Thiosocius teredinicola: one gene and its partners. Each later gene encodes a partner of the first gene's protein in a complex. Links are inferred from orthologs where the notes say so. Each region holds a gene or a part of one and is shown on either strand. Other genes may lie near its edges.

Region 1 (3,168 bases):
AGCGATCGCTCACTGCGAGAAGAACACGTTCTTGATTACCCTTGTCCAGCTCCGCAGCGAGGTCATCAAGCAACAGAACAGGCACCTCGCTTGATCGCGACTTCGCTACGTCCAGCATCGCCATGTTCATTGCTAGAACAAGCAGTTTCTGTTGGCCACGCGATAGCGTCTTTTCAGCCAAACCCTGTACGGCCTTTATCTCGATATCTGCGCGGTGCGGGCCCGCGTAGGTGTAGCCCAGATTGAAATCGGTGTCGCGTTTGGTGCGGTAGATTTCCAGCAAATCTTGTTGTCTATTCCACCCACGACGGTAGACAAACGAAACATCAAGGCCGCCCAACCATTCGCTTAGGATGTCGCGGACCCTAGGCGCCCATAACTCCAAAAAGGATTGTCGAAGACGGTCGATGGCGGTGCCTGCTGTTGCCAATGGCTCATCCCACATCCGCACCAATTCGGGTTGATTCATTCTGATTGCGGCGTTGCGTTGCCGTAGAGCGCGTTGGTATCCCTTAGCCTCTTCGGAATACACAGAATGTTCCACGTGGAACACTCCCAAATCCAAAAACCGACGCCGAACCTCTGGTCCCATACTCAACAGCAGCTGAGGCTGCGAGCCAATCCACTGCACCGGCAAGGCCATCGCCAGCCCTGATCGCTTCGAAACGTTCTCGCCATTCAAACGGCATTCAACATTTTTCGCGCTGCGCCTAACGCCAAGAATGGCCTGCCGACCGCCTGCTCCCACCATCTTCACGACAATCGTCGCATCGTCGGACCCATTTCTAATCATCGGCCCGGCGTCCTGGTGGCGAAAACTCTGTCCACGACCTGCCAGATAAATCGCTTCGAGGATCGTCGTCTTGCCGGCACCATTCGGCCCACACACAAAGTTAATCCCTTCGCGTGGTCGGAGCTCGAGCGACCGAATAACCCTCAAGTCAGAAATACTCAGTGAATTGATCCACATCGGAGCATTCTCGCCGCATCACCAAAAAAGGGGCCGACTTGGCCCCTTTCTCTTCGATGCTACTTGCTGCGTCACGGCGACTAGGCCTACAGACGCATAGGCATGACAACGTACCGACATTCCGCTGAATCCTTCTGCGTAATCAGGCTACTGGAATTCGAGTCAATGACCGCCATCTGCACTTCGTCTCCATCCAGTACGCCGAGCACATCAAGCAAATAGCCAACGTTGAATCCGATCGTCATCTCCTCGCCATCGTAGTCCACCTCGATTTCTTCCTCGGCCTCATCCTGTTCGGGATTATGTGCCTGAAGATGCAGCAGGCCTTTGCTCAACCTGAAACGGATGCCCCGGTACTTTTCGTTCGACAAGATTGCTGTTCGGGTCAACGCCTGTTTAAGCGTGTCTTTTTCGGACAGCATGATGGTGGTCTGACCGTTCGGCATGACCCTCTCGTAGTCGGGGAAACGACCATCGATCAACTTGGTCGTGAAACTACTGTGATCGAGATGAACCCGCAGGTGGCTGTTGCTGATCTCGAACGTTGCTTCACTGTCTGAATCATCCAGCAATCGACCAAGCTCGATGACCGCTTTACGCGGCAGGATCACCTGCGTGTCGATCTCAGAATCATCGTCGAAAGACGCGTCACACAGCGCAAGTCGATGGCCATCCGTTGCGACCGCCCTCACCCGCCCAGGTCTCAGTTCCAATAGCAGACCATTGAGGTAGTAGCGAACATCCTGCTGTGCCATCGCAAACTGCGTTTTATCGATCAGACGTTTCATAACGCCAACCGGCAGTTTGAATGTGTCACTCGCCTTGGCCGGCTCGATACTTGGATAGTCCTGCGCGGGTAGCATCCCGAGTGTGTAACGTCCCCGACCCGACTTCAGCGTGGCTTTGTCACTCTCTACCTCGAGCGTGATACCTGCGGAGTCCGGCAGTGCCTTGCAGATATCCATCAGCTTACGTGCCGGCAAGGTGAATTCACTTTCGCCTTTGCAGTCCACCAACGTATGGGTCCGCAATTCGACTTCGAGGTCCGTAGCCGTCAACGACAATCGATTGTCTTTCACGACCATCAGCACATTGGCCAGGATCGGGAGCGTCTGTCTGCGCTCGACCACGCCGACGATCTGCTGCAAGGGTTTGAGCAGATCATCTCGGTTTGCGCTGATCTTCATCCGACTGATTCCCCATTGGTTGATAGTTAAAATAAGATTTTATTAAGAAATTACTATTGTTATAAGCACAGCTGCCAACTGTGGAAAACCTATTTTTACTTAATTAAATCAATAGGTTAAGTGATAATTTCGTGACCCAAAACAACGTGATGGATGCTATTCAACCCTGTGTGCCTATTGTGGATAACTCTGGCTCAATCGGTTCTTTGATTTTGCCTCAACTGTCGCACACATCAATTACTCAAGGTTCTTAACAGGTTGTTATAGTCTTCGGCAACCCGATGGTCGGTCTCGCGTAACTCAGCAATTTTGCGCGTGGCATAAAGTACCGTTGTGTGGTCGCGCCCGCCAAATGCTTCGCCGATCTCAGGCAGGCTGTGATTGGTAAGTTCTTTGGCGAGGGTCATCGCTACCTGGCGAGGGCGTGCAATCGTACGGCTGCGTTTTGCAGACAGCAGGTCCGACGTTCTGATCTTGAAATATTCAGCGACGGTACGTTGAATGTTGTCGATCGTCACGAGTTTGTCTTGCGCTGCGATCATGTCGCGCAACGCATCCTTGGCAAAATCCATCGTGATCGCGCGACCGGTGAACTGCGAGTTGGCCACGATACGGCGCAACGCTCCTTCCAGTTCGCGGATGTTCGACCGCACCCGCTTGCCGATAAAGAACGCGACCTCGTTGGGTAGTTCAACACCGAACAGTTGTTGGCCTTTGCTCTTGAGAATGGCGACCCGCGTCTCCAGATCCGGCGGTTCCACGGCAACAGTCAATCCCCAACCGAACCGCGACTTCAGGCGGTCTTCCAAACCGTCGACTTCTTTCGGAAAGCGGTCACTCGTCAGGATGATCTGTTGCTGCGACTCGAACAGCGCATTGAAGGTGTGGAAAAACTCTTCTTGCGATCGTTCCTTGCCGGCGAAGAATTGAACATCATCGATCAGTAAGGCATTAACCGAGCGCATCTTGCGCTTGAAATCATCAATTGTGCCGTGTTGCAGGGCCTTGACC
Region 2 (3,023 bases), 2.2 Mb from region 1 along the record:
GGCGCAAGATAAGGCGAATCGGTCTCGATCAACAGGCGGTCCAGCGGCACCTGGGCTGCAACTTCTCGCAGTTCCTCGGCATTCTTGAAGGTTACAATGCCGGAAAAAGAGATATAGAAGTTCAGATCCAGCGCGGCCTTTGCCATTTCCCAGGTCTCGGTGAAACAGTGCATGACGCCGCCGACGTCCTGGGCCTGCTCCTCGCGCAGGATCGCAATCGTATCCTCGCGCGCGTCGCGGGTGTGGATGATCAGCGGCTTGCGTGCCTCACGCGCCGCGCGAATGTGCGTGCGGAAGCGCTCGCGCTGCCAGTCCAGATCACCTTCGGTACGGAAATAGTCGAGACCGGTCTCGCCGATCGCGACGTTCTTCGGATGCCTGGCCAATGCGACCAGTTCGTCGACATCCGGTTCGCGCCGGTCAAAATCGTTCGGGTGAACGCCGACCGAGACCGAGACATCGTCGTATTTCTCGACCAGCGACAGCATCGCCGGATACGACTCGAGATCGATCGATACGCACAACATATGCGAAACACCCGCGTCGCGGGTGCATTGAATCAGTTTGGAGAAATCGCCGTCATACGGCGCAAGATCCACCCGGTCGAGGTGGCAGTGTGAGTCAACCAGCATTGCAAGGCGTTACATCGTGTGCGTGGGCTTATCCGATTGTAACGCACCTGCGAGATAACCTTCGATCTTGTTGCGGGCCATGCCGCCGTCCTGGTCACTGAACTGCACACCGATGCCGGCCGCACGGTTGCCTTCTGCACCCACCGGGGTGATCCAGATAATCCGGCCTGCCACCGGCAGGCGCTCGGCCTCTTCCATCAGGCTCAGCAGCATGAACACCTCGTCACCAATGTTGTACTTCTTGGTGGTCGGGATGAACAATCCGCCGTTCTTGACGAACTGCATGTAAGCCGCATACAGCGCATTCTTATCTTTGATCGTCAGTGACAATATTCCCTGACGTGCGCGCGGTAGATTCGGCACCGACATGTCATTGGCCTCCAGGACGCGTTATCTGCAGCCAGCGGTTTACCAAGTGTTCCAGCTGCATCTGCTCATTCAAATTGTTCGACGCGGCGCGTTCGAGCGCCAGCAGGTCGTCGTTAAACCCGAACAATAATCCTAAGTCGATGCCCTGACAAAGGCTATGCAGTTGACGGTGCAGTGTCGGATGGAACAAACGGATGCCTTCCGACCCCATGCCCAGGCGAATCAGATCGCTGATACAACGCTTAAGACTATCGATCAACAGGGTTAGCGGCCGTTTTTGCCAATCTTCAACGATTTGCAGGGGATGGCTTTTGCGCGCCCGCAGTGCCGCGAGTTCGCCGCACAGCTGCTCGCCCTGCCCCAGCCAGTCTTCTTCGGCGGCCTGCAGGGCCCGGACGGGCGCACCGCCGCTGATGGCGAGCAAGCCATCGACCGCGCCGGCATCGAGCCGCTCACCAAGCCACGCCGTCGCCATGGCGGCATCCGGGGTACGAAACGCCAGGGTCTGGCAACGACTGCGGATCGTCGCCGGCAGGCGGTGCGGCGACGAGCTGACCAGGATCAGCAGCGAGCGCGACACCGGCTCTTCCAGCGTTTTTAGCAGCGCATTGGCCGCGGCGCGGTTCATCGCCTCGGCCGGATCGATCGTGAACACCCGATAGCCGCCGTCCTGGGCCGCCAAAACGCTCTTCGAAGACAATTCGCGGATCGCACCAATCTTGATCATTTTGCCCGCCTCTTCCGGGGCAATCAGGTGCTGATCGGGATGACTGCTCGCGCTCGCCTGGCGACACGCCGAACACCGTCCACAGGCGTCGCCGGCGTCATCAGGATGCGTACATACCAGGGCATTGCTCAGACGCCTGGCGAATGCCGCTTTGCCCAGCCCGGCGGCACCGGACAGCAAAATGGCGTGCGGCAGGCGCCCGTTGCGGCGAGCCGCTGCCAGCTGCTGCCATTGGACATCGTGCCAGGGAAAGACTTGCGCACTCGTCATGAGGCCGAATCTGCGAAGAACGCGTCGATAACCGACGCGATCTGAGCGGTCACGTCCGCCAACGGTTTCGCGGCGTCGATAACCCGGAAACGCTGCGGCTGGTCTGCCGCCATCGCCAGGTAGCCTTGCCGGACGCGTTCAAAAAAAGCCAATGCCTGGCTCTCGAACCGATCCGGCGCCGAGCGTTTGCCCGCCCTTTCCAGCCCCACCTCAACCGGCAGGTCCATCAGGATCGTCAGGTCCGGCCGCCGCTCGCCCTGCACCCAGTTTTCCAGCGCCGCGATTCGCTGCAGATCGATACCGCGCCCATACCCCTGGTAGGCATAGGTCGCATCCGTGAATCGATCGCACAGCACCCAGCTACCCGACGTCAGCGCCGGCTCGATCTTGGCATGCAGATGTTCCGCGCGCGCCGCGAACATCAGCAGCAATTCGGTATCGTCGGCCATCCCGTCGTGGCGGTGACCCAGCAACAACGTACGCAGGTCTTCACCGAGCGGCGTTCCGCCCGGCTCTCGCGTTACCAGCAGATCACGGCCCCTGTCACGGATCTTCTGCTCGATCAGTCCGAGACAGGTCGTCTTGCCGGCGCCCTCGACGCCCTCGACGGTGATGAACACGGCATCGTCACTCATCGTTTCAACTGGTATCTGCGGACCGCCGCGTTGTGCGCCCGCAGCGTCGCCGAGAACACATGGCTGCCGTCGCCCTTGGAGACGAAATACAAGTCTTTGCCATCGGCGGGATTGACCGCTGCTCGCAGTGCACCGCGGCCCGGCATGCAGATCGGCGTCGGCGGCAAACCGGCACGCACATAGGTGTTGTACGGCGTATCCTGCTTCAGATCGCGGCGACGCAGATTGCCATCGAAACTCTCGCCAATGCCATAGATCACGGTCGGATCCGTCTGCAACAGCATCCCCTTGTGCAGCCGTCGCGTGAATACCCCGGCGATCTGCGCTCGCTCACCGGCCTGGCCGGTTTCCTTCTCGACGATCGAGGCCAGAATTAACGCGTCATACGGT
Region 3 (2,892 bases), 1.6 Mb from region 1 along the record:
AACCCAGTCGCCTGTTCGAGCGCAACAACATCAGACGGATTCTCGACCACGCACAGCAGCTTGTCGTCGCGATCCGGGTTGCGGCACAGACTGCATTCTTCGTCTTCGGTCAGTGTTCTGCAGGTTCGGCAGTGACCGATCGACTGCACCGCCTCGCCGAGGATCGCGGCCAGCTTCGCACCCCCGGCACGGTCACGCTGCAAGATATGAAAAGCCATACGCTGCGCGGACTTAGGGCCGATTCCTGGTAAACAACGTAAACTTTCGATCAGCGCATCAAGCAGCGATTTATCTGCCATATCTTTTTAAGTCAAGTACTTAGAAAGGCAACTTCATACCCGGCGGCAGATTCAGCCCCGAAGTCACTCCCGACATACGTTCTTTGGTGTGCTCCTCGATGCGGTGCGTCGCATCGTTGCAGGCCGCGGCAACGAGATCTTCGAGCATCTCCTTGTCGTCTCCCATCAGGCTGTCGTCGATCTGCACGCGACGCACTTCGTGGCGACCGTTCATGGTCACCTTGACCATGCCACCACCCGCTTCGCCGGTGACTTCGGCATTCGCCAGTTCTTCCTGCGCCTTCTGCAGGTCGGCCTGCATCTTCTGCGCCTGGCGCATCAGGTTACCCATAGGTCCTTTCATCACAAAACCTCTCGCGTTGCGTTAATCCAGCTGCCGAACCGAATCCGGCACGACTTCGGCGTCAAATGTATCCTGCATGCCCAACACCAAGGGGTCGGCGGAGATGTCGGCCTCGGTGGCTTTCTGGCGCGCGACTTTCTCACGCGCGTCACGCTGGGCGGGGGTTTCCGCAGGCAGATCCCCCACCTCGAGCTGCAGCACGATCGGCTGGCCGACGGCTGATTCGACAGCCTCCTGCAGCCTGCGTTCGGCGAGACTGCCGATCATTCCGGCACCCGCGTTGTCCACCCGCAGGCAGAGCTGCTTGCCGTCCAGGCGGTCGAACGCACAGTTGTTGGCGAGCTGCGCGGCCATGCCTTTCAGGCCCAGTTTGAGCACGAAGCCGTGCCAGTCGGCCATGTCGCCGGCATCCAGCGAGACCTTCGCGCGCGGCGCCGCTTGCGATGGCTTTTCCATCGCCTGTTCAGACGGCTGTTCGGTGACGCCCGGTGCGACCGAAGCCGTCGCAGCGGCCGGGGCAGACGCGGGCGGTGCAGCTCGCGGCTGTCGCGTCGGTGAATTCGCAGGCTGCGCCCGCGCACCCGCTGCGCCATCCGCACCAACTCCGGCAGCGTCCGGCCGGAACGCCAGCATGCGCAGCAGAACCATCTCGAAACCGCTGCGCGCATCCGGCGCCAGCGGGAGATCGCGTTGTCCGACCAGCGCGATCTGGTAATACAACTGTATGTCTTCCGGCGGGATCGACTTGGCCAGGGTCCGCAAGCGCTCGGTATCGCCCCACCCGGCCTGTGCGGCCGACGGCACCTGCTGCAGCACGGCGATACGGTGCAACACGGTCAGCAGCTCGCGCAGCAACCCGCTGAAATCGGGCGCGTGTTCGGCTACCGCCTCGACCTCGGCCATCACGCCCTGCGCATCGCCGCGGTAGACGGCATCGACCATGCCGGGCAGACGCTCGGTCGCGACCACGCCGAGCATCGCGCGCACTTCGTCGCCCTTCACCGCGCCGCCACCGAACGCGATCGCCTGGTCGAGCAGGCTCAGTCCGTCGCGCATACTGCCGTCGGCCGCGCGCGCCAGCACCGCCAAGGCCGGCGCCTCGTAATCGACCTTTTCGGCGTCGAGGATATGCTTGAACTGTCCTTCGATCTGTTCGACGGGCAGACGCTTGAGATTGAACTGCAGGCAACGCGAAAGCACCGTAACCGGCACCTTCTGCGGGTCGGTCGTTGCCAGCAAAAACTTCACATGCGGCGGCGGTTCTTCGAGCGTCTTCAGCAAGGCATTGAAGCTGTGTCCGGAGAACATGTGCACCTCGTCGATCAGGTACACCTTGTAGCGTCCGCGAACCGGCGCATACGGCACGTTCTCGAGCAGCTCGCGGGTGTCATCCACGCCGGTCTTCGACGCGGCATCCACTTCGAGCAGATCGACAAAACGCCCCTCGTCTACTTCGCGGCACACACTGCACTCGCCGCACGGTGTCGCGCTCACGCCGGTCTCGCAGTTCAGCGATTTCGACAGAATGCGCGCCAGCGTTGTCTTACCGACCCCGCGGGTGCCGGTGAACAGATAGGCATGATGGAGGCGGTCGTTGTCGAGCGCGTTGCTCAAGGCGCGCACCACATGTTCCTGACCGACCATCTCGGCGAAACTGCGTGGGCGCCATTTTCTGGCGAGTACCTGGTAAGACATCCGGGCGATAACGAGATCCGACTGAAGGCTCGGCCAAGTCTAACCCAAGGCAACAGGCGACGACAGGAATCCGGCGACAGACGAGGGGGAAATGAAGGGCGGCGGCCCCGCCAGCGATTCCCGGCGCACAAATCAACTGCTGCGGCTGCTCCCTTCCGGGCCTGACCGGGTTCACAATCTATTGTCGCGGGAGACCAACGGGTCCGCCACTGAACCGCGAATTATGCCCGAATCGAGCCGTCGACGTAAGCACATCGTGCAATGCCGTCGATGCAGTGCGCGGTCGGCATTTCCCCAGGCATGCCGTGGGACGCTCAATACACAATCCCGTAAACTGTCGCGCCGAAACTCTCGATGCAGTACAGGACGATCACGCATGCGCCACATCAAGAAAGCCCTCTCCTATTCGATCGCCGGCAGCCTCGGCCTGACCGTGGTCGCCAGCCTGCACGGCTGCACCGATCAAGGGCCAACACCGCCGGCAGCCAGCGGCTTCGACGGCGCGAGCGGCGGGGTCGAGCAGACCTTCTTCCTCGTGATCGAACAGACCGGCGC

Evidence for each region.
Region 2: the proteins of dnaN (region 1) and B1781_RS10625 are in contact, whole or in part, in a cryo-EM structure (PDB 8GIZ), measured with the Escherichia coli proteins. The link is inferred for Thiosocius teredinicola from one-to-one orthologs.
Region 3: the proteins of dnaN (region 1) and dnaX are in contact, whole or in part, in a cryo-EM structure (PDB 8GIZ), measured with the Escherichia coli proteins. The link is inferred for Thiosocius teredinicola from one-to-one orthologs.

Annotation. Positions count from the first base shown.
Region 1 is NZ_CP019936.1:755-3,922, reverse strand. Bases 108-3,050 are described here. They hold dnaN (DNA polymerase III subunit beta), read right to left. Parts: upstream 2,158-3,050; coding sequence 1,057-2,157; downstream 108-1,056. Other genes in these bases: dnaA (chromosomal replication initiator protein DnaA), read right to left, coding at 2,391-3,050; recF (DNA replication/repair protein RecF), read right to left, coding at 108-970. Also shown: more of recF, read right to left, coding at 1-107; more of dnaA, read right to left, coding at 3,051-3,168. UniProt on the Escherichia coli protein: Confers DNA tethering and processivity to DNA polymerases and other proteins. Acts as a clamp, forming a ring around DNA (a reaction catalyzed by the clamp-loading complex) which diffuses in an ATP-independent manner freely and bidirectionally along dsDNA.
Region 2 is NZ_CP019936.1:2,206,191-2,209,213, reverse strand. The notes cover bases 1-3,000. They hold B1781_RS10625 (DNA polymerase III subunit delta'), read right to left. Parts: upstream 1,999-3,000; coding sequence 1,003-1,998; downstream 1-1,002. Other genes in these bases: mltG (endolytic transglycosylase MltG), read right to left, coding at 2,630-3,000; tmk (dTMP kinase), read right to left, coding at 1,995-2,633; B1781_RS10630 (PilZ domain-containing protein), read right to left, coding at 642-1,001; B1781_RS10635 (TatD family hydrolase), read right to left, coding at 1-632. Outside these bases: more of mltG, read right to left, coding at 3,001-3,023. UniProt on the Escherichia coli protein: Part of the beta sliding clamp loading complex, which hydrolyzes ATP to load the beta clamp onto primed DNA to form the DNA replication pre-initiation complex.
Region 3 is NZ_CP019936.1:1,607,512-1,610,403, reverse strand. Bases 1-2,869 are described here. They hold dnaX (DNA polymerase III subunit gamma/tau), read right to left. Parts: upstream 2,338-2,869; coding sequence 664-2,337; downstream 1-663. Other genes in these bases: B1781_RS07835 (hypothetical protein), read left to right, coding at 2,714-2,869; B1781_RS07850 (YbaB/EbfC family nucleoid-associated protein), read right to left, coding at 319-645; recR (recombination mediator RecR), read right to left, coding at 1-299. Outside these bases: more of B1781_RS07835, read left to right, coding at 2,870-2,892. UniProt on the Escherichia coli protein: Part of the beta sliding clamp loading complex, which hydrolyzes ATP to load the beta clamp onto primed DNA to form the DNA replication pre-initiation complex.